4 regions of the Phyllobacterium sp. YR620 genome follow, and region 4 is predicted to be linked to each of the others. Evidence: riboswitches for the same ligand, from Rfam matches in the RefSeq annotation. Region 4 holds a riboswitch; each other region holds the start of a gene.
The links. Region 4 has a riboswitch for cobalamin ahead of BLR72_RS03890 (CbtB domain-containing protein). Riboswitches for the same ligand answer to the same signal wherever they lie in the genome.
Positions count from the first base shown of each region.

Region 1 (5,053 bases), on a different contig from region 4:
AGACTGTCATGGCGCGCCTCGTCGATGCGCGGGGCCTGGCTTGTCGGACCGATAAAGAGGCCGGAAAACAGGTAGGACAAGGATGGATGCCGCTGCCAGTGAAGGACAAGGCTCTTCAAGAGATCCGGCCGCCGCAGGAACGGGCTGTCATTTGGCGTTTCGCCGCCGACAACGACATGATTGCCGCCGCCCGTGCCGGTGTGCCTGCCGTCGACCATGAATTTGTCGGCGCCGAGGCGCGACTGGCGCGCTTCCTCATAGATCGCCGTCGTCGTTTCGACGCACTCGCGCCAGTTGGCGGCAGGATGGACGTTGACCTCGATGACACCTGGGTCCGGCGCTACGCGAATGACGTTGATGCGCGGGTCCTGCGGCGGACTGTAGCCCTCGATATGAACCGGCAGTCCGAGCTTCGCCGCGGCAGCCTCGGCGGCGCCGACAAGTTCGAGATAGTCCTCCAGCGCTTCAACCGGCGGCATGAATACGCTGAGGCGGCCCTCGCGCGGCTCAACCGAGATCGCGGTGCGCACGGCACCGCCGATATCGCCGAGTTCCTGTTCGACCCGCTCCTGCTGGCCCCCTTCGGCGGCTGTGAATGACGCGACAGCCTGCGGCGTGTCCCGGCCGGCCGGATCTGCCTGAGCAATCGAGTCGGCAAGCGGTCCGCGTTCCACGGAGGGGTCCACGGGCACGATATAGGGATATTCCGAAGGCGGGACATGCGGCAGCGCTCCGAGCGGCAGCCGGTATCCGACCGGCGAATCCCCCGGCACCAGAAAGAGCCTGCCGCGGCGCGTCGTCCACTTTTCGCTGCGCCAGCGCGGGCCGGCAACAGCCTGGCTGTTCCAGCGCTGTACCGGAAGCACATAACCCGTCGGTTCAGTCAGGCCACGTTCGAAGACGCGGGACATGCGGCTGCGCTCTTCCGGGTCTTTGAGTTTCGAATTGGAGGGATCGACATTGGCCGGCAGGTTGCCTTCCTTGACCAGCCACTCGGCCGGATCCTCATAGGCCGGCGCGACCATCTCCGTTTCGACGCCCAGAACATTCGCCATGCCGGTCAAGAGCTTTTCCGCGTCCGCCGGCTTGATCTCGCCCTTGCTGTTTTCGGCAGCGATGAGGTTCGGATCGACCCAGATCGGCTTGCCGTCCTTGCGCCAGTAGAGCGAGAACGTCCAGCGCGGCAGGCTTTCGCCCGGATACCATTTGCCCTGCCCATAATGCAGGAAGCCGCCGGGCGCAAAGCGATCGCGCAGTCGGCGGATCAGCATGTCGGCCTTTTCGCGCTTGGTCGGGCCGACCGCATCGGTGTTCCATTCGCCGGATTCGAAATCGTCGATCGACACGAAGGTGGGCTCACCGCCCATGGTCAGCCGCACGTCGCGCTGCTGCAGCATCGCATCGACCTTGTCGCCCAAGGCATCGAGCGCTGCCCAGGATTCGTCCGAGAACGGTTTGGTTATGCGCGGGTGTTCGGAGACGCGTGTCACATGCATGTCGAAATTGAACTCGACATTGGCGGGTTCGGCCATGCCGGAAATCGGGGCGGCATTCCTGTAGTGCGGCGTTGCGGCGAGCGGAACATGGCTTTCGCCGGTCAGAAGGCCCGAGGTCGGATCAAGTCCGATCCAGCCCGCGCCCGGCAGATAAACCTCGCACCACGCGTGAAGGTCGGTGAAATCCTTGTTCGTCCCCGCCGGGCCATCAAGGGCGACGAGATCGGGTTTCAACTGGATCAGATAGCCGGAGACGAACCGGGCCGCGATGCCGAGATGGCGCAGGACCTGTACGAGCAGCCAGCTGGAATCGCGGCAGGAACCGGTCGCGACGCCGAGCGTCGTATCGGGCTCCTGAACGCCGGTTTCCATGCGGATGACATAGCCTACCTCACGCTGGATACGCGCATTGAGGTCGACGACGAAATTCACCGTATTGGTCGGGTTGCGGTCGATCGTTGCAAGAAACGCGCTCAGCAGCGGACCCGTTGGCTCCGGCTTCAGATAGATCGAGAGGTCGTCCCGGATATCCTCAGGATAGGCGAAGGGCCACGTCTCCGCGATCGGCTCGACGAAGAAATCGAAGGGATTGTAGACCGTCATGTCCGCGACGAGGTCGACCTCGATCTTCAGTTCGGTGACAGGCTCGGGAAACACAAAGCGGGCAAGAAAATTTCCGTAGGGATCCTGCTGCAGGTTGACGAAGTGATTGGAAGGACTGACTTTCAGGGAGTGGCTGAGAACCTTCGTACGCGAATGCGGCGCAGGCTGCAGGCGAATGACCTGAGGTCCGAGCATGATCGGACGGTCATATTTATAGTGCGTCAGATGGTAGACCGCAGCGTGAATTGCCATATCGCCTCAAATAACTAGCCGCGCATCGCGCGAAACAAACTGAAACCTAAACTACTCTCTTTCATAGGGCACGTCTTAAAATGTCCCATTGCCAATTATTTTAGCACTTGAGAATTTTGCCGTATAAACGTGCTTGCCAGCGGAGAAATCCCCGCATAGCATCCGCGCCGATGGTTTCTCCGGGATGACAACACCGGAGGTGAAAAGGGAACACGGTGAGGCGTACCCAACAGGGACCGAGACCGTGGCTGCCCCCGCAACTGTAAGCGGCGAGCGTTGCCTGACGATGCCACTGATCGAACGACCGGGAAGGCCGGGCAAAGCTGAGACCCGCGAGCCAGGAGACCTGCCATCAAGCAAATGATTCGAAACCGGACGGGGTGTGCCGGGAGCGATGCGATGTTGCCGTTTACGGATGACCTTGAGCAACTGCTGAGGCGTCCCGTGATTGGAATATCCACGTTCCCTGTTCCTGTCCTCATGAAGGACAGGTATGCACATCGACCCTCATCATCATCATCGCCTGTGCCCGCACCCTGGCTGGATCCTGCCGGTTGACATTGCTTCGCGTTTGCTATCATACGATATAACATTACATCAGTTGATCGAAGTTTCCTGGGTGCGAAAATTTTCGATTGCCGGAAAACGCCAGCCATGAATTCCATCCTTCTCACCGCTGACACGGTCAGCTATCGAATCGGCGGCAAGTGCCTGGTTGAGGCTGCATCGCTGCAAATTTCACGCGGATCGCGGCTCGCCATTATCGGTCCGAACGGCGCCGGCAAATCCACGCTGCTGCGGATGCTGGCGGGGCTTGCGGCGCCGACAAGCGGGGCCATTCACATTGAAGGCGAGAATATTAACCGCTTGACCCCGCTGGATCGGGCACGCCGCTTCGCCCTCGTCGGCCAGACGGATACGCCGGACCGCCAGTTGCGCGCCATCGACTACGTGGCGCTTGGCCGTATCCCGCATGGCGGGCGCTACAGCGCCGGGACGGATCGCGAGATCGTTGGGGAAGCCATGGACCGTGCCGGCGTCGCGTCGTTTGCGGCGCGGACGGTTGGTTCGCTGTCCGGCGGCGAGCGGCAGAGGCTGCAGCTGGCGCGCGCTCTCGCCCAGCAACCGGCGATCCTGTTTCTCGACGAGCCGACCAATCACCTCGATCCGAAGGCACGCAGCGCCCTGCTTTCGCTCGTTTCCGGGCTCGGCATCACCACCGTCGCCGTCCTGCACGACCTGCCGCTCGTCGCGCCGTTCGCCAGCCATGTCGCCGTCATGCATGCCGGCAAGATCGTCGCCGCCGGCACGCCCAACGAGACATTGACCCCGCGCATTGTCAGCCAGGTGTTCGACCTCGACGTCCTGCGCCTGCGCCACCCGCATCAGGACCGCGAACTCATGGTGTTCGACGTTCCCGGCCCCGTTCAATCTGATAAGTCACGGAGACTCCCATGAAAAAAGCCCTCATCGCGCTCGCGCTCACGCTGCTATCCGCGCCGGCATATGCCTTTCCGGTCACTGTCGACAATTGCGGCACGCCGCTGACTTTCGACGCAGCGCCGAATCGCGCCGTCATCCAGGATATCAACATGAGCGAGATGGCTTTTGCGCTCGGCCTCCAGCCCTCGATTGTCGGCGTGACCGGCATCACCGGCTGGTACAAGCTAGATGAGGCGTTCAAGAAACAGCAAGGATCGATCCCCGAGCTTGCGCCGAAATATCCGACCATCGAGAACCTCGTCGCCGCCAATCCCGATTTCTTCTTTGCCGGCTGGTACTACGGCATGAAGCCGGGCGGCGACGTTACGCCGGACACGCTCGCCCCCTACGGCATCAAGACGCTCGTCCTGACCGAGAGCTGCGTTCATCTCGACAAGAACCGTCCCGCCGCCTCGATGGACCTGCTCTATGGCGATATTGAAAAGCTCGGCAAGATTTTCGGCAGGGAAGCCGAGGCCGACAAGCTGGTCTCTGGCTGGAAGGCCGAGCTTGCCGCGATCAAGGGCAAGATCGGCGGGAACGGCGACACCCGCGTCTTCCTCTATGACTCCGGTGAGGACAAGCCGTTCACGGCCGGCAAGTTCGCCATGCCGTCGGCATTGATCCGCGAAGCCGGCGGCGTCAACATCATGGATGACATGGAGACGAGCTGGGGCACGACGTCATGGGAAACGGTCGCCGCGCGCAACCCGCAATTCCTCGTCCTTCTCGATTATCAGGATGATGCCGGTTATCAGAAGCTTTTGAATTTCCTGAAATCACACCCGGCGATGAAGGAGACGGATGCGGTGAAGAACGAACGCTTCGTCGCCCTGCGCTACGCCGAGATCACGCCCGGACCTGCCAATATCGAAGCCATCGGCAAGATCGCTCGTGCGATGCACCCGGAAGCGTTTTGAGGGGTGACCAGCAACGCCCCTCCCGGCTGCTGCGCAGCCACCCTCCCCACAAGGGGGAGGGAAAAGGCGGCGCCATGCATACGAAAGTCATTGACGAAATGATCCACTCACCCCCCTTGGCCCTGCCGGGCATCTCCCCCACAAGGGGGGAGACCGATTGGCTTCCGGCGATTAGTCCAACCACCACCGGCGGGGTATTGCGCCGAGATGACTGCAGGCTTTTCTCCCCCCTTGTGGGGGGCATTGGCGGCAGCCCAGAGGGGGGTAAATGAGCTTCGCCGCCGCACAACGACGCATGCT
Region 1 covers NZ_FNJP01000004.1:265,621-270,673, reverse strand. Annotated here, with positions in the region: gene BLR72_RS15490 (transglutaminase family protein) at 1-2,351, opposite strand, end outside; cobalamin riboswitch at 2,506-2,720, shown strand; gene BLR72_RS15485 (ABC transporter ATP-binding protein) at 3,006-3,809, shown strand; gene BLR72_RS15480 (ABC transporter substrate-binding protein) at 3,806-4,753, shown strand; gene BLR72_RS15470 (FecCD family ABC transporter permease) at 5,022-5,053, shown strand, end outside.
Region 1: it holds a riboswitch for cobalamin, as region 4 does, so the genes downstream of both, BLR72_RS15485 (ABC transporter ATP-binding protein) here and BLR72_RS03890 (CbtB domain-containing protein) in region 4, are expected to answer to the same signal.

Region 2 (5,053 bases), 710 kb from region 4:
TGGAATTGAAGGCCTTGGCAACCAGAAGCAGGTGGCGCGCGCCGACACCTGATCATTTGCGACAAACCAAAATTGAAAACGAGATTACTGGGCAATTTCAGGAGCAAGACATGACCCGCATCACCGATCTTCGGGTTTTCGACATCCGTTTCCCTACGTCGCAGGGGCTTGACGGTTCCGACGCGATGAACTCGGATCCGGATTATTCGGCGGCCTATGTCGTTCTTGATACGGACAAGGATGGTCTTGCCGGGCACGGCCTCACATTCACCATCGGGCGTGGCAACGAGATTTGCTGCCTCGCCATCGAAGCGATGAAGCATCTCGTCATCGGACTTGAACTCGACTGGGTGAAGGAAAATCCGGGACGCTTTTGGCATTTCATCACCGGCGACAGCCAATTGCGGTGGATCGGGCCGGACAAGGGCGCCATGCATCTTGCCACCGGCGCCGTCGTCAACGCCGTCTGGGACTTGCTGGCCAAGGAAGCCGGCAAACCAGTCTGGCAGCTGGTCGGCGAGATGACGCCGGAGGAAATCGTCAACATTGTCGATTTCCGCTACCTGACCGATGTTCTGACCCGCGACGAGGCACTCAACATTCTGCGGAAAGCCGATGCCGGCAAGGCCGAACGCATCGCTGCCCTCAAGGCCGAAGGCTATCCTTGCTATACGACCTCCGCCGGTTGGCTAGGCTATTCCGACGAAAAGCTGCGCCGACTTTGCCAGGAGGCTGTCGATGCCGGCTTCAACCACGTCAAGATGAAGGTCGGGCGCGATCTCGAGGATGACATCCGCCGGCTGACGATCGCCCGCGAGGTGATCGGGCCAGACCGTATCCTGATGATCGATGCCAACCAGGTCTGGGAGGTCAACGAGGCTATCGACTGGGTGAAGAAGCTTACCTTCGTCAAGCCGTTCTTCATCGAGGAACCGACGAGCCCGGATGATGTCGCCGGGCATCGCAAGATTCGCCAGGCGATCAAGCCGGTCAAGGTGGCGACCGGCGAGATGTGCCAGAACCGGATCATGTTCAAGCAGTTCATCGCTGAAGGTGCGATCGATGTGGTCCAGATCGATTCCTGCCGCATGGGCGGGCTCAACGAGGTGCTGGCGGTGCTGCTGATCGCGGCGAAATACAATCTGCCGGTCTGGCCGCATGCGGGTGGGGTTGGCCTCTGCGAATATGTGCAGCATTTGTCGATGATCGACTACATCGCAGTATCGGGCATCAAGGAAGGGCGGGTCATCGAATATGTCGATCATCTGCACGAGCATTTCGTCGATCCCTGCGATATTCGCAATGCCGCCTATATGCCGCCTTCGATGCCGGGATTCTCGATCGAGATGAAGCCGGAATCGATCAGGCAATATCTGCATCGCCCAATGGTATGATCGGCGAAGGCGCCACAAATCGACAGCGCCCGGGTTCAAGGGTGCGGCGCACCATTTGACCGAAATGCTGCGTGTCGCCGTTCGTAAATGCGATGTCGTTTCCGCACCTATCCTTTTCCAAAGCCCGATGCTTTTATCGTGACCACTTGAGGTGCCGCTTTCTAGGGAAGGCGGAGAATTGGGAAGCCGGTTAAAACCCGGCGCTGCCCCCGCAACGGTAGTGGAGTAAAACGCGGCAAAACAGCCACTGGGAGTGCACCCCGGGAAGGCGCCGTGAAGTCTGAAAAGGCAACTCCAGAGCCCGGAAACCAGCCTTGAGGGAAAACCGACTGATCGCGGTGGGCGATCAAGGAGCATGGCTTTGTGCGGTCGACAAACGTTGGCTGTACGGACGTTCTTCTCCGTCACCACCAGTCAGTTCTTTGCAGGCTTAAGGCGAGGACGCGACATGGACATTCGCAATGAACTTCTCCGGAATCTCAGAAACCGGAAACCGGGCTACGGACTGGAACAGGCTTTCTACTCAGACCCAGACTATTACCGTCTCGACATGGAGACGATCTATTATCGCGACTGGCTGTTCATCGGCCATGATTGCGAAGTCGCCAAACCCGGCAATTATTTCACCTTGCAGGTCGGCGACTACCCCGTCGTCATCGTGCGCGACCGCCAGGGACAGATTCGCGCCTTCCACAATTCCTGCCGTCATCGTGGCTCGCGCATTTGCGCGGGTGAGAAGGGGAGCTCGGCAAAACTCGTCTGCCCCTATCACCAGTGGACGTATGAGCTCGACGGACGTCTACTTTTTGCCCGCCAGATGGGTGACGATTTCGACGCGAGCCAGTTCAGTCTGAAAACGGTGCATTGCGAGAGCGTCGGTGGCTACATCTTCATCTGCCTTGCGCAGATCGCGCCCGATTTCACCCCGACACGAACCCTGCTCGAGCCGTACCTTGCGCCACACCGGCTGACGGAAACCAAGGTCGCCTTCCAGAGTTCGATCGTCGAAAAAGGCAACTGGAAACTCGTCTGGGAGAATAACCGCGAGTGCTACCATTGTGCCGGCAACCATCCTGAGCTTTGCAAGACCTTCCCGGAGGCGCCGAGCGCCACCGGAATTCAGGATTCGAAGGAAGATCCGGAAATGGTATCGCACTGGGACAAGTGCGAGGCTGCCGGTTTGCCAAGCGTATTCCGCATCGCTGAAGATGGGCAGTATCGGGCGACCCGTGTTCCGCTCATCAACAATGCCGAGAGCTATACTCTATCGGGCAAGCGCGCCGTCGGCCGTCAGCTCAGCGACGACGTCAACGCCAGGAGCATAGGTTCGCTCCTGCTCTACCATTATCCAACGACGTGGAATCATATCCTTGGCGACCATGCGATCTCTTTCCGTGTCCTGCCACTCGGTCCGAACGAGACGCAAGTCACGACCAAGTGGCTGGTTCACAAGGATGCGGTTGAGGGCGTCGATTATAATCTCGAAGAGCTGACGCATGTCTGGCTGGAAACCAACGATCAGGACCGTCGCATCGTCGAAGAAAACGCGTTCGGCATTCGCTCGCCGGCCTATGAACCTGGTCCCTATTCGGTCGAGCATGAAGGCGGCGTCCTTCAATTCCTCGAATGGTACAGCAATGCCATGGAAGCGCGGCTTTCCGGCGATACGAAACTCAGCAGGGTTGCTTGAATGAACATTGGCGTTTCCCAGAATTATCCGCACCTCGACCAGATGCAGCCGTGGAACGACCGGCTGCATCTTCTCGAATGTCTTTCGGTCGTCGAGGAAGCGCCCAATGTGAAGACCTTCACCTTCCGTTCGGATAATCATAACTGGTTTCGTTATGAGCCTGGCCAGTTCATGACCTTCGAGCTGCCCGTGCAACCGGAAGCGGTTTTGCGCACCTTTACATTGTCATCAAGCCCCTCCCGGCCCTTCACCGTCGCCGTGACGGTCAAGGCGCAGGAAGGTAGCATCGGCACGCGCTGGATGCTCGATCATCTCATGCCGGGCGTGCGTCTCAAAGCCTTTGGCCCGCTCGGCGACTTTTCGATGCGCAAGCATCCCGGCAGCAAGTATCTCTTCATATCAGCCGGGTCAGGCATCACGCCGATGATGTCGATGACGCGCTGGATGAATGATTGCGCGCCGCAGAGCGATATCAATTTCGTTACCTGCGCGCGGCGGCCGAGCGATATCATTTTCCGCAAGGAACTCGAATATCTGACGAGTTGCATGCCGAACCTGAAATTGACCTTCCTCATCAAGGAGCACGAAATGGGGCAGGTCTGGACCGGCATACGCGGCAGGCTCGAAACGCCGAAGCTGCCGCTGCTCGCACCGGACTTCAAGGACAGGACCATTTTCTGCTGCGGTCCGGAAAGCTTCATGCGCGATGTGCGCAATATGCTCGAAGCGTCCGAATTCGACATGGCCTACTACCATCAGGAATGCTTCGGCCCGGCGCCCGAGCCTGTTCTGCCGATGCTCGACGGGATCGCCACGGAGCCGGCCGCCGCGAGCGCGACGGTGACGTTCTCGATGTCGGGCATGGAGGTGCCATGCGCGGCCGGAGAAACAATCCTCAAGGCGGCGCGCGGTGCCGGCATCCGCATTGCCGCCGCCTGCGAGTCGGGTCTCTGCGGGACGTGCAAGGTCATGAAGCTCGCCGGCGATGTCGACATGGACCACAATGGCGGCATCCTCGATGAGGAGATCGACGAGGGCTATATCCTCGCCTGCTGCTCCAAGCCGCTCGGCAATGTCGAGGTCGAGGCTTGAGGCAACGGCGATCGAAGATCAAAGAGAGGACAGTTCGCGCAAGAACCGGTCCAGTTCATTGTGCGGCATGCCGACGACATGTTCTGGTCCCGGATATGTCCTGGCACTGACGTCGGCGACGAACTCGGAAAAGGCCGCGATTCTTTCCTGCTGCAGGCGGTCGAGTTCAGCCGTGAAGTTGCGATAGACCTTGGCATGGCGCGGATAATGGCCGCGATTTGAACCGAGCACGTCGGCTGCGAAAAGATACTGCGCATCGCAGCCCGCGCCGGCGCCCATCGAGATCATGAAGAGCGATGTTCGCTCGCTGATGGCGGAGGCGACTTCAACGGGCACGACCTCTATTTCGGCGGCGAAGGCGCCTGCCTCTTCAAGCGCCCTGGTCTGCCACCAGATTTCGAGCGCGCTCGTCGCGGTCTTGCCTACCGCCTTGAATCCGCCCGTCCATGTCGCCTTGGAGGGGATAAGCCCCACATGTCCGCATACGGGGATACCTTCGTCGCGAAGCCGGCGCACCGTGGCAAGGCTCGCGGCGCAATAGACGGCGTCAGCGCCCCCCTTGCGTGCCGTGAACGCGCCCCGCAGGTAATCTTCCGCGGTGATAAAATCGCCGTATTCGAGCCCCGGCACGGTAAAGGCAGAGGGCGCAGCGTCGCGAAATTCCGGCGTAAGCAGCGCCGGCGGTACGGAAAGCATGTCGACGCGGGCGCGTTCGGCGGCCTCGGCTTCCTCCAGCGTTTCAACCCGCAGCATGGTTAGCTGGCGGCGGCCCTTAAGTGCAAGAATGTCGGCGACGGTGGGGCGCAGGTTTCGCATGGTTTATCCGCATTAGGCCGCGAGCAGCGATTTGAGTTTGACATGGCTCGATTGAAGCTGC
Region 2 covers NZ_FNJP01000001.1:127,186-132,238, forward strand. Annotated here, with positions in the region: gene BLR72_RS00575 (fumarylacetoacetate hydrolase family protein) at 1-52, shown strand, start outside; gene BLR72_RS00580 (L-fuconate dehydratase) at 111-1,394, shown strand; cobalamin riboswitch at 1,527-1,726, shown strand; gene BLR72_RS00585 (aromatic ring-hydroxylating oxygenase subunit alpha) at 1,843-3,084, shown strand; gene BLR72_RS00590 (FAD-binding oxidoreductase) at 3,085-4,176, shown strand; gene BLR72_RS00595 (3-methyl-2-oxobutanoate hydroxymethyltransferase) at 4,195-4,992, opposite strand; gene BLR72_RS00600 (NAD(P)/FAD-dependent oxidoreductase) at 5,005-5,053, opposite strand, start outside.
Region 2: it holds a riboswitch for cobalamin, as region 4 does, so the genes downstream of both, BLR72_RS00585 (aromatic ring-hydroxylating oxygenase subunit alpha) here and BLR72_RS03890 (CbtB domain-containing protein) in region 4, are expected to answer to the same signal.

Region 3 (5,053 bases), 170 kb from region 4:
TTTCGGCGCTCGAGGATGCGCTCGAAAAGTATGCGGGCTGCGCCGTGATCATCAGCCACGATCGCATGTTCCTCGACCGCCTTGCTACGCATATCCTTGCCTTCGAAGGTGACAGCCACGTCGAATGGTTCGAAGGAAACTTCGAGGAATATGAGAACGACAAGATCCGCCGCCTCGGCCCGGACAGCGTCAATCCGAAGCGTCCCACCTACAAGCGCCTGACGCGGTAAGGCCGCATGTTCGAGCGGCTGAAGGAACGCGGTTTTGATATACTGGCGCTTCACCACGCCGAAGCCATCGTCACCATGGACATGGCCGGCGCGGAGAACGACCTCGAAACGGTGCTGCTCGATCTGACGATCCCCGTCACCGAAATTGTCGCGGGCGGGGGAGGCGAGGCGCGACTGACGCAGCGCCTGCGCCGTGGTCTCGCCGAACGGGGCTGGAGCAAGCGCAATATCCGCGTCCGCAAGACCGTGCGCTGGTCCGAATTCGATGAGGAGAGGGAGGTCGCCTCCCTCTCCCATGAAATCGACCACGTGAAGGCCTTCGGGCCGCAAGGCTCGGTGTTCGCACTCGAAATCGAGTGGAACAACAAGGACCCCTTCTTCGACCGCGACCTTGAAAGCTTCAAGCGGCTGCACGCCGAGGGCGCCGTTTCCGTCGGCGGGCTCATTACCCGCGGCGAGAGCCTTCAGAACGATATGCGGACGATCCTGCGCCGCTTTGCAGATGAGAGGGCTGTCGATGAGCTCGGTCAGCTCGACAGCTTCAATTATGTTCCGACGCGGCGTCAGCGGGAAATGATCCTGACAAGGGCCGAGCGGACCGGCGACTTCCGGCAAGCATGGGTCGATGCATTTGTCGGCGACAAGTTCGGCGAGGCGACGACCCATTGGCGCAAGCTGCGCGACCGCGTCTTGCGCGGCGTCGGCAACCCATGCCCGCTTGTCCTTATTGGCATACCTTCATCGGTGGTGACGTTCGATCACTCCGCGGCTTCCGCCGCCGAATTATAGGCGTAGGTCTTCCAGGTCGGCTTGTAGTCTTCGTCGGCCTGATTGCCCCAATAGGTCCAGTTTGGCCGCGTCCCGCGCGCAAAAAGTTCGAGATAGGGACCCTTCGAGCAGCTTTCGATCAGATCGTACTGCTCGTCGGGCTTGCGCGAGTGTTCGCGCTTGCGCGACGAAAGATAGTTCACCTGGCTGCGGCCTGGCGCCAGTGTGCGGGCGTTCTTGCCGCGAACCCCGAAGAGCAAGACTTCGGTGACGTTGCGGAAATAGAAGCCGACGCCGCGCCCGTCAGAGCCGCCATCCTTGCGCACCTTGTGCCAGATGATGTTCGACTTGTACTCGAATCCCCAGGATTGCATCACCCGCAGCCCTTCCGGCAGCAGCGCATTCGGCACCCACAGGTAGAGATGCGCGGGTTGCGCCGTCAGGTCGGCGATCGGCAGGGCGCAGATATCGTCGGTCGTCATCGTGCCGTAGCGCGACAGGCGCTTGTGCTCCGGAGCGACCTTTCCGGTGCGATTGGTGAAGCGCCACGGCGGATCGGCAAGGACGGTGTGATAACGCTTTCCTGCGGTTCGTTTCGCCAAATCTATGGCTGCGTCCATAACTTCAGCGTTCACGACAAACCTCCGGTGAGAAAAGAACGAAAGCAGAACACATAACGATTGTCAATCGGAGACGATTCGCCTTTCCAGTGGGTTGTAGCATGCCATAGGCGCAAGGTATTGCCGAGCCGCAATAGTTCACCGAATTCTCATGACTCTTTTTGACAGATTCATCAGGGATATTTGCTGGTGTTGCCCGCAGTTTTTCATAAAATGCGGCGGCTTTCACGGCGCATATTTTCAGGAGCGTTTATGAACGACCTTTTTTCAACCGGCCCCGAGATATTGCCCGCGCGCAAGCTCAGCGGGCGTGTGAGCGGCCTATTCGAGGCACGCGCCGGCGATTTTGTCACGGCGCCGTCAGCGGAACTCAACGTCACTTTCGACGGAATTGTCGGTGATTTCCATGCTGGCCCGACGCGGAAATCCGGCGGTCGCGAGCCCTGGTATCCGCGCGGCACCGAAATGCGCAACGAACGGCAACTCTCGATTCTTGCGCCGGACGAACTCGTACAAGTTGCAGCGGGCATGGGGCTTGCCGAACTCAGGGCCGAGTGGATCGGCGGCAACATGCTGATCGACGGGATCCCGTCGCTTTCGATGCTCCCGCCGCGGACGCTGATATTTTTCGAGAACGGTGTCACGTTGAAGGTTGACGGTCAGAACGCGCCCTGCAAGATTGCCGGGCGCTCGATCGGCGAACATGCGGGAACGGCCGACCATACCGCGACTGCGCTCGATTTCGTTCGGGTCTCGCGGCGGATGCGCGGCATCGTCGCCTGGGTCGAAAAGCCTGGAACGATCGGCAATGGCGAAAAGGTGGATGTGCGCATTCCCGACATTGGATTTATCGCCCCTGAGGCTTGCGCGCGCCCGGGAATTGTGGCGAATGATCAGGCAGGTCCGGTGCCTGCGGCAAGCGTTGCGGGAGAATCGGGAAGCCGGTGCAAATCCGGCACGTGCCCAACGCTGTAAGGGGGATGGACGCGCATTTGCCACGGAACTTCCGGAAGGCGCGCGGCTCAGTTGAACCTCAGTCAGAAGACCGGCCGGACCTCATAGCTCGAACCGCGTGGACGGCGGCGAGAGTTTCAAGCGTTGTTGGGAGCAAACAATGCACGATAAATGCCATGGTCCGACTGCCGCCGACAGTTTTTCCAAAGATGAACGCGCGGCGGTCTACAAAGCCATCCATACGCGCCGCGATGTGCGCGACCAGTTTCTTCCCAAGCCCATACCCGACGAGGTGCTCATGCGCCTGCTCGATGCGGCCCACCATGCGCCTTCGGTCGGCTTTATGCAGCCCTGGAATTTCATCCTGATCAGCGATCCCGAGCGCAAGCAGGAGGTGCACCAGGCCTTCACCCGCGCCAATGAGGAAGCGAGGGCAATGTTCACTGACGATCGCCAGGCGCTTTATGCTGCGCTGAAACTCGAAGGCATTCTCAAGGCGCCGCTCAACATCTGCATCACCTGCGATCGCACCCGTGGCGGGCGCGTCGTCCTTGGCCGCACCCATAACCGTCAGATGGACCTCTACAGTACCGTCTGCGCAGTGCAGAATCTCTGGCTTGCAGCGCGCGCCGAGGGCATCGGTGTCGGCTGGGTCAGTATTTACCACGATGCCGACATGCGCCGAATTCTCGGCATTCCCGCGCATGTCGAGATCGTCGCCTATCTCTGCGTCGGTTACGTGGATGAGCTCTACCAGGCGCCCGAGCTTGAGCAGCGCGGCTGGCGCAAGCGACTGCCCCTGGATGAACTCATTTTCCGGGACCGTTGGAGTGGATGCGATGATCCAGGAACGCTCAGCTCGGATCATCCTCATCCGGATCAAGCAGGCGTGTCGCCCGCCACTCCGTCAGTTTCCGGTTGATCGCTTCCAGAACGAAGAAACGCGCCGACTCCTTGTCGTAACCGTCGTCGCGAAGCACGTCGTAATCCGTATGCTGATGCCGGACATGGGCTACCGCCGCCAGCCACACCGCAATCGGCGGCGGCAGCGTCTTCATGTGCGGGGCATTCGCGGCGGCGCGGATCGGCTCGGAATCGGAATAGGGTACGGCCGGTAGCAGAAGTGTCAAAGCCTTATTGATGGCGCGCTGGCGGTTCGTTCCGATGCTCATGCCACTATCCTAGCCGATTCTCGTCCTATTTCAGGCGCGGCAAAAAATGTCGTCAACGGCAAAAACAACTTGCTTATGCGACGTTTGTCACATAAACATATCTTTATGTCTTTTGAGGATTGGAAGCATGGACAAGCGTGATCTTAACCTGGACCTGATGGTCGATACGCTGAAAGCGGCAGCTGAGCCGAGCCGCCTGCGCATCCTCGCGCTCCTGTCACGCGGCGACCTTACCGTTTCCGATCTCACCTCAATCCTTGGCCAGTCGCAGCCGCGCGTGTCGCGGCATTTGAAGCTGCTGTTCGAGGCCAGCCTCATCAATCGATACCAAGAGGGTTCCTGGGCTTATTTCCGCCTGGCCGACTCGCTGATCGTCGGTGATATCGCCCGTTCGCTGCTCGACCGCCTCGATTTTTCCGATCCTTTGCTCGAACGCGACCTCGAGCGGCTTTCGTCTGTGAAGTTGCAGCGGCGCGAACGCGCAGCCGCCTATTTCAGCGCCAATGCAACGAGCTGGGATATGATCCGGTCGTTGCATGCGCCGGATGGCGCGGTGGAAGCAGCGCTCCTCAAGATCGTCGGCCGCAAGCCGTTTCAGGCGATGCTCGATGTCGGCACGGGGACGGGCCGCCTGCTTGAACTCTTTTCGCCACTCTATATTCGCGGCGTCGGCATCGACATAAACCGCGATATGCTGACGGTTGCTCGCTCCAATCTCGATCGCGACGGGATTACCAATGCGCAGGTACGCCATGGCGATGTCTATTCCCTGCCGGTGGATCGCGAATCCTTCGATCTTGTTACCGTCCACCAGGTTCTGCACTTCCTCGATAACCCCGCCGAAGCAATCCGCGAAGCGGCACGTGCATTGCGGGCAGGCGGGCGCATGCTCATCGTCGATTTTGCTCCGCACGAACTTGAGTTCCTGCGCGACAACCATGCCCATATGCGTCTCGGCTTCAGCGATGCGCAGATGCGCGAATGGCTTACGGAAGCCGGTTTGATGCTCGAAGAGAGCACGGAACTTGAACCGAAAGACAAGAACAAACTAACCGTCAAACTGTGGCTGGCACGCGACCCGCGCCTGCTGATTGCAGATCCCGATTTAACCTCCCGCGTCACGGAGAGTGTCTGATGAGTTTCTTTCGCCAATCGCGCCGCCCCGATATCGGTCACAATATCCGTGTGTCCTTCGAGTTCTTCCCGCCGAAGACGGAAGTCATGGAGGAACGGCTTTGGGAGACGGTGACGCGCCTTGCGCCGCTCAATCCCGAATTCGTCTCGGTGACCTACGGTGCCGGCGGGTCGA
Region 3 covers NZ_FNJP01000001.1:663,205-668,257, forward strand. Annotated here, with positions in the region: gene ettA (energy-dependent translational throttle protein EttA) at 1-230, shown strand, start outside; gene BLR72_RS03075 (BglII/BstYI family type II restriction endonuclease) at 237-1,019, shown strand; gene BLR72_RS03080 (MT-A70 family methyltransferase) at 989-1,633, opposite strand; gene BLR72_RS22865 (hypothetical protein) at 1,979-2,341, opposite strand; cobalamin riboswitch at 2,506-2,687, shown strand; gene bluB (5,6-dimethylbenzimidazole synthase) at 2,733-3,494, shown strand; gene BLR72_RS03095 (DUF2293 domain-containing protein) at 3,427-3,744, opposite strand; gene BLR72_RS03100 (ArsR/SmtB family transcription factor) at 3,872-4,879, shown strand; gene metF (methylenetetrahydrofolate reductase [NAD(P)H]) at 4,879-5,053, shown strand, end outside.
Region 3: it holds a riboswitch for cobalamin, as region 4 does, so the genes downstream of both, bluB (5,6-dimethylbenzimidazole synthase) here and BLR72_RS03890 (CbtB domain-containing protein) in region 4, are expected to answer to the same signal.

Region 4 (5,053 bases):
TGCCGAACGTATCGATCATCCACGCGCCCATGTTGTGTATGGAGATGAATGCCGAGAACGCTGGACAGGCGGCGGCGAGCGCCTCGAAGATCAGCACGGCATCGAGCCGTTTCAGGCCTGAACCGCCGACATCCTCGCGCACATAGATGCCGCCCATGCCGAGCGGTCCAGTCTCGCGGATGACATCGGCGGGAAAGTGCTTGTCGCGATCCCACGCCAATGCGTTCGGCGCGACGCGGTCGGCGGCGAAGGCGCGCGCCATGTCCTGGATCGCCAGTTGATCCTCATCGAGTTCGAACTGGCCAGCGGTCGAATCAACGCTACTGTCCATGGCACCCTCCCTGCATTTCTTATTGCTTGCCACTCTATCCCAAGCTTCCCGGGGCGCAACGTCCAAGGCAGGACTAGGAAGAGAAAGACATATCCGCTACTCAAAGCCCATGACACGCGCAATCATGTTGCAGGGAACCGGTTCAGATGTTGGGAAATCCGTCCTGGTGGCGGGTCTGTGCCGGCTTGCGCACAAGCGCGGGCTGGTTGTCCGGCCGTTCAAGCCGCAGAATATGTCGAACAATGCGGCGGTCAGCGATGACGGCGGCGAGATAGGCCGGGCGCAATGGCTGCAGGCGCTGGCCTGCGGTGTGCCGTCCTCCATCCACATGAATCCCGTGCTCCTGAAGCCGCAGTCGGAGACCGGCAGCCAGATCATCGTGCAAGGCAAGGTCTGGGGCCAGGCGAAGGGCAGGGACTACCAGAAGCTCAAGGGGCAACTGCTCGATGCCGTGATGCAGTCTTTTGACATCATTTGCGATGGTGCCGATCTCGTCCTCGTCGAGGGCGCGGGGTCGCCTGCCGAAATCAATCTGCGGGCAGGCGATATCGCCAATATGGGCTTTGCAACCCGCGCCAATGTGCCGGTCGTTCTCGTCGGCGATATCGACCGCGGCGGCGTCATCGCATCGATTGTCGGCACCCATGCGATCCTCCCGCCGGAGGATCGCGCCGCGATCATCGGCTATATCATCAACAAGTTTCGCGGCGACGTCTCGCTCTTCGACGAGGGGTTGGAAGCAATCACCCGGTTCACCGGTTGGCCTTCATTTGGCGTCGTGCCATGGCTGAGGGATGCTACCCGGCTTCCCGCAGAAGATTCCGTCGTGCTGGAGCGATTGGTAAAGGGGAACGGCCGCGCGCTGAAAGTCGCGGTGCCAGTGCTTGACCGCATTGCCAATTTCGACGACCTCGATCCGCTGATGGCCGAGGCTGATGTCGATGTCGTGTTTGTCCGAAGCGGGGAGCAACTGCCCGTCGATGCCGGTCTCGTCATCATCCCCGGGTCGAAATCGACGATCGGCGATCTTCTACGCTTCCGGGAAAACGGCTGGGACAAGGACCTTGACCTTCACCGGCGTCGCGGCGGCTCGATCATGGGCATATGCGGTGGCTATCAAATGCTCGGACGCACGGTGCGCGACCCTGAGGGCATCGAAGGTGCAGCGACGGAAATCGAGGGTCTCGGCCATCTCGATATCGAAACGGTGATGGAGCCGGAAAAGACCGTTCGCAATGTTGCGGCTCATTCGCTGCAATACGGCGTGCCGCTGAGCGGCTATGAAATCCATCTCGGCAAGACGACCGGCCCGGATTGCGGCCGCCCGACGGCGATGATCAACGGCGTCGAGGATGGCGCGATTTCTGCCGACGGTAAGGTCTTCGGGACCTATATGCACGGGCTGTTCGGCACCGATGCCTATCGCTCCGCCTTGCTGCGTTCGCTGGGAATCAATGCAAATGCCTTCGACTACAGGGCGGGCGTCGATGCCGCGCTCGATTCGATAGCCGACCAACTGGCTGAAGTCCTCGATGTCCATGCGTTGATCGCACGTTGAGTATGTAGACCTGTGCAAAATATTATCGGGTGCCCATCCTGGCGACGGATGACGAATACAGGAACACCGATCTCGAAGTTGTCCCTTGACCATAGTAAAGCGAAAAACGTCGCGCGGTTTCGTTTGACATTCTCGGTGCTTGGTGAATAACGTTCAACCCATGATTGGTTCCCGTTCGGCCAAAGGCCATGGGATCAAAAGGGAATGCGACGGCCGTACCCATCAGGGCGGCCCTACCGCAGCCGACCCCGCGACTGTAGAGCGGCGAGGATTCATGCCAAGGCCTGAGGCGCAAGCCGAGGGCAGCCACTGGGAAACCGGGAAGGCGGCATTGATCCTGCGACCCGCGAGCCAGGAGACCTGCCAGTCATAGGGCAATGGTGCCCAAGACCGAAGGGGAATGTCCCTTCTGGCCCTGCACGGAGGTTGTTATGGCTGCACGTACTTCGACTACGATATCTCTCCCGCTCGCATCGCGTCTGACGACGGCGGTGGTTTCAATGCTGCTCGGCGTGTTCATCGTTTATGGCGTGGGTCTTTCCCATTCCGAAACGCTGCACGATACGGCGCACGATACCCGCCATTCCTACGGATTCCCCTGCCACTGAGGTTGGAGCCCGGCTGGATGTAATGATTCGGCCGCCACCGCTTAAGCATTGAAAACTGAGGGTTTATCTGGTCCGGGTGTCGTTTCGACAGCCCGGTGTCTTGATATGGGAATTCGGAGAGATATCGATGTTGGTTAAATATCTTCTGGCTACGATCGTGGCCGGTCTGTTTGCTGGTATTCTATTGACGCCAGCCATGTACGTGCGCAGCGTGCCACTTATCCTGCACGCGGAAGAATATGAGAACGCCGCAGGTGGCCACGAGCACGAGCAAGCCGCAGCGCCTGCCGCCGTCGGCGAGACTGCACCTGCCGTGGCGCCGCACACTCACGAAAAGGAGGCAAGCCCTGCGCTGCCATTCGGCCGCTTGGGTAATACCTTGCTGATCAATCTTGTCGCCGGAGCGGGTTTCGCCCTGATCACTGGCGCGGCCGCCTTGTTTCTTGGACGCAAGATCACCGTGCAGAACGGCATTTATTGGGGCCTGGCCGGGTTCTTCATCTTCAACCTCGCGCCATCGTTCAGTCTTGCCCCGGAACTGCCGGCCATGCCCGCCGCCGATCTCGCCACACGTCAAGCCTGGTGGCTCATCACGGTGCTGCTGACTGCGGGCGGCGTCTACTTCATCGTTCTGCGTGAGGAAATCTGGGCGAGGGTACTCGGCCTCGTGCTGATTGTTGCGCCGCATATCTATGGCGCTCCGGAAGCGGACGATCTTACTTCCGCCGTGCCGCCGACATTGGCATCCGAGTTCGCGGTATCGACGCTCGCGACCAATCTCTTCTTCTGGGTGGTGCTCGGTACTGCGCTCGGCTTTGCTATCCAGAGCTACGCGGCCTCGGAGCTTGAGGCCTGATGGCCGTGCTGGAGCGCGGGGTCACCTTTGTGCTCGGCGGCGCGCGCTCCGGCAAATCCTCCTTTGCCGAGGGACTGATCGAGTCATCCGGCAAGGAGGCGATCTATCTTGCGACGGGCAGGGCGTGGGACGGTGAAATGTCCGCTCGCATCGACCAGCACAAGGTGCGGCGCGGCGTCTTGTGGACGACGGTCGAAGAACCGCTCGATTTGGTTTCCGCGTTGGAAGTGCATGCGGCCGTGGGCACAGCGGTTCTTGTCGATTGCCTGACACTTTGGGTCACCAACCTCATGATGGCCGAGCGTGATGTCATGGCGGAAACGGCAAGGTTTGCCGCAGCTCTGCCGCATCTCAAAGGTGCGGTCGTTTGCGTCTCCAACGAGGTTGGCCTCGGCATCGTTCCGGAGAACCGCATGGCACGCGACTTTCGCGATCATGCCGGTCATCTCCATCAAGCTGTGGCTGGCGCCGCGGCAACAGTCTATTTCGTGGCAGCCGGTCTGCCGCTCAAAATGAAGGGATAACAACATGCAGGGTCAGAAGATTCCGGCAACGGTCATCACCGGCTTCCTTGGTTCGGGCAAGACGACGATGATCCGCAATCTGCTCGAGAATGCCGATGGCAAGCGCATTGCGCTGATCATCAATGAATTCGGCGATCTCGGCGTCGATGGCGGGTTGCTCAAGGGCTGCGGTATCGAGGCTTGTCGCGACGAGGATGTGATCGAACTCAACAATGGCTGCATCTGCTGCACCGTGGCTGATGATTTCATCCCGACCATGACGAAACTGCTCGATCGTCCCGATCGTCCTGATCATATCGTCATCGAAACTTCGGGCCTTGCGCTCCCGCAACCGCTGGTGGCGGCATTCAACTGGCCGGAAATCAAGACGCAGGTAACAGTTGACGGCGTCGTGACCGTGATCGATGCCGCCGCAGTTTCGGAAGGTCGCTTTGCCGACGATCACGACAAGGTCGACGCGCAGCGGTCGCAGGACGAATCGCTCGACCATGAGAGCCCGCTCGAAGAACTCTTCGAGGACCAGATCCGTGCAGCGGATCTCATCATTCTCAACAAGACCGACCTCATCAGCGGCGATGAACTCGACGGGGTGAAGGGCGACGTACAAAGCCGTTCGGTACGTGCCCTCAACATGATCCCCGCTAGCTTCGGCAGGATCAGCAACCAACTGCTGCTTGGCCTTGGCGTCGGTACCGAGCAGGATATTGCCAACCGCAAGTCGCATCACGAGATGGAGCATGAAGCCGGCGAGGAACACAGCCATGACGAATTCGAGAGCTTCGTCGTTGGCCTCGGGCCGGTTTCCGAGCCGAAGACTTTTGTCGAGAAGCTGAAAGGCGTGATCGCCGATCACGACGTTCTGCGCCTCAAGGGCTTCGTCGATGTTCCGGGCAAGCCGATGCGCCTCGTTGTCCAGGCGGTAGGCTCGCGCATCGAGCATTATTTCGATCGCAGCTGGCATCCGGGCGAGGAGCGGCAGACACGGCTCGTCGTCATCGGCCTTCACGATATCGACGCGGTCGCCATCGAATCGGCGATGAACGCGGCGGCTGCCGCCTGATAAGGAAGACTGATGCATCTCCTGCTTGCCCAGAAAGGCACGATAGCCGAAGGCACCGAGGCAATCGATCTCGGCCAGACGCCGGGAGATGTGCTTTTTCTTTCAGCGGCCGACAC
Region 4 covers NZ_FNJP01000001.1:837,928-842,980, forward strand. Annotated here, with positions in the region: gene BLR72_RS03880 (isobutyryl-CoA dehydrogenase) at 1-331, opposite strand, end outside; gene BLR72_RS03885 (cobyric acid synthase) at 441-1,889, shown strand; cobalamin riboswitch at 2,038-2,272, shown strand; gene BLR72_RS03890 (CbtB domain-containing protein) at 2,321-2,497, shown strand; gene BLR72_RS03895 (CbtA family protein) at 2,625-3,353, shown strand; gene cobU (bifunctional adenosylcobinamide kinase/adenosylcobinamide-phosphate guanylyltransferase) at 3,353-3,877, shown strand; gene cobW (cobalamin biosynthesis protein CobW) at 3,882-4,937, shown strand; gene cobN (cobaltochelatase subunit CobN) at 4,950-5,053, shown strand, end outside.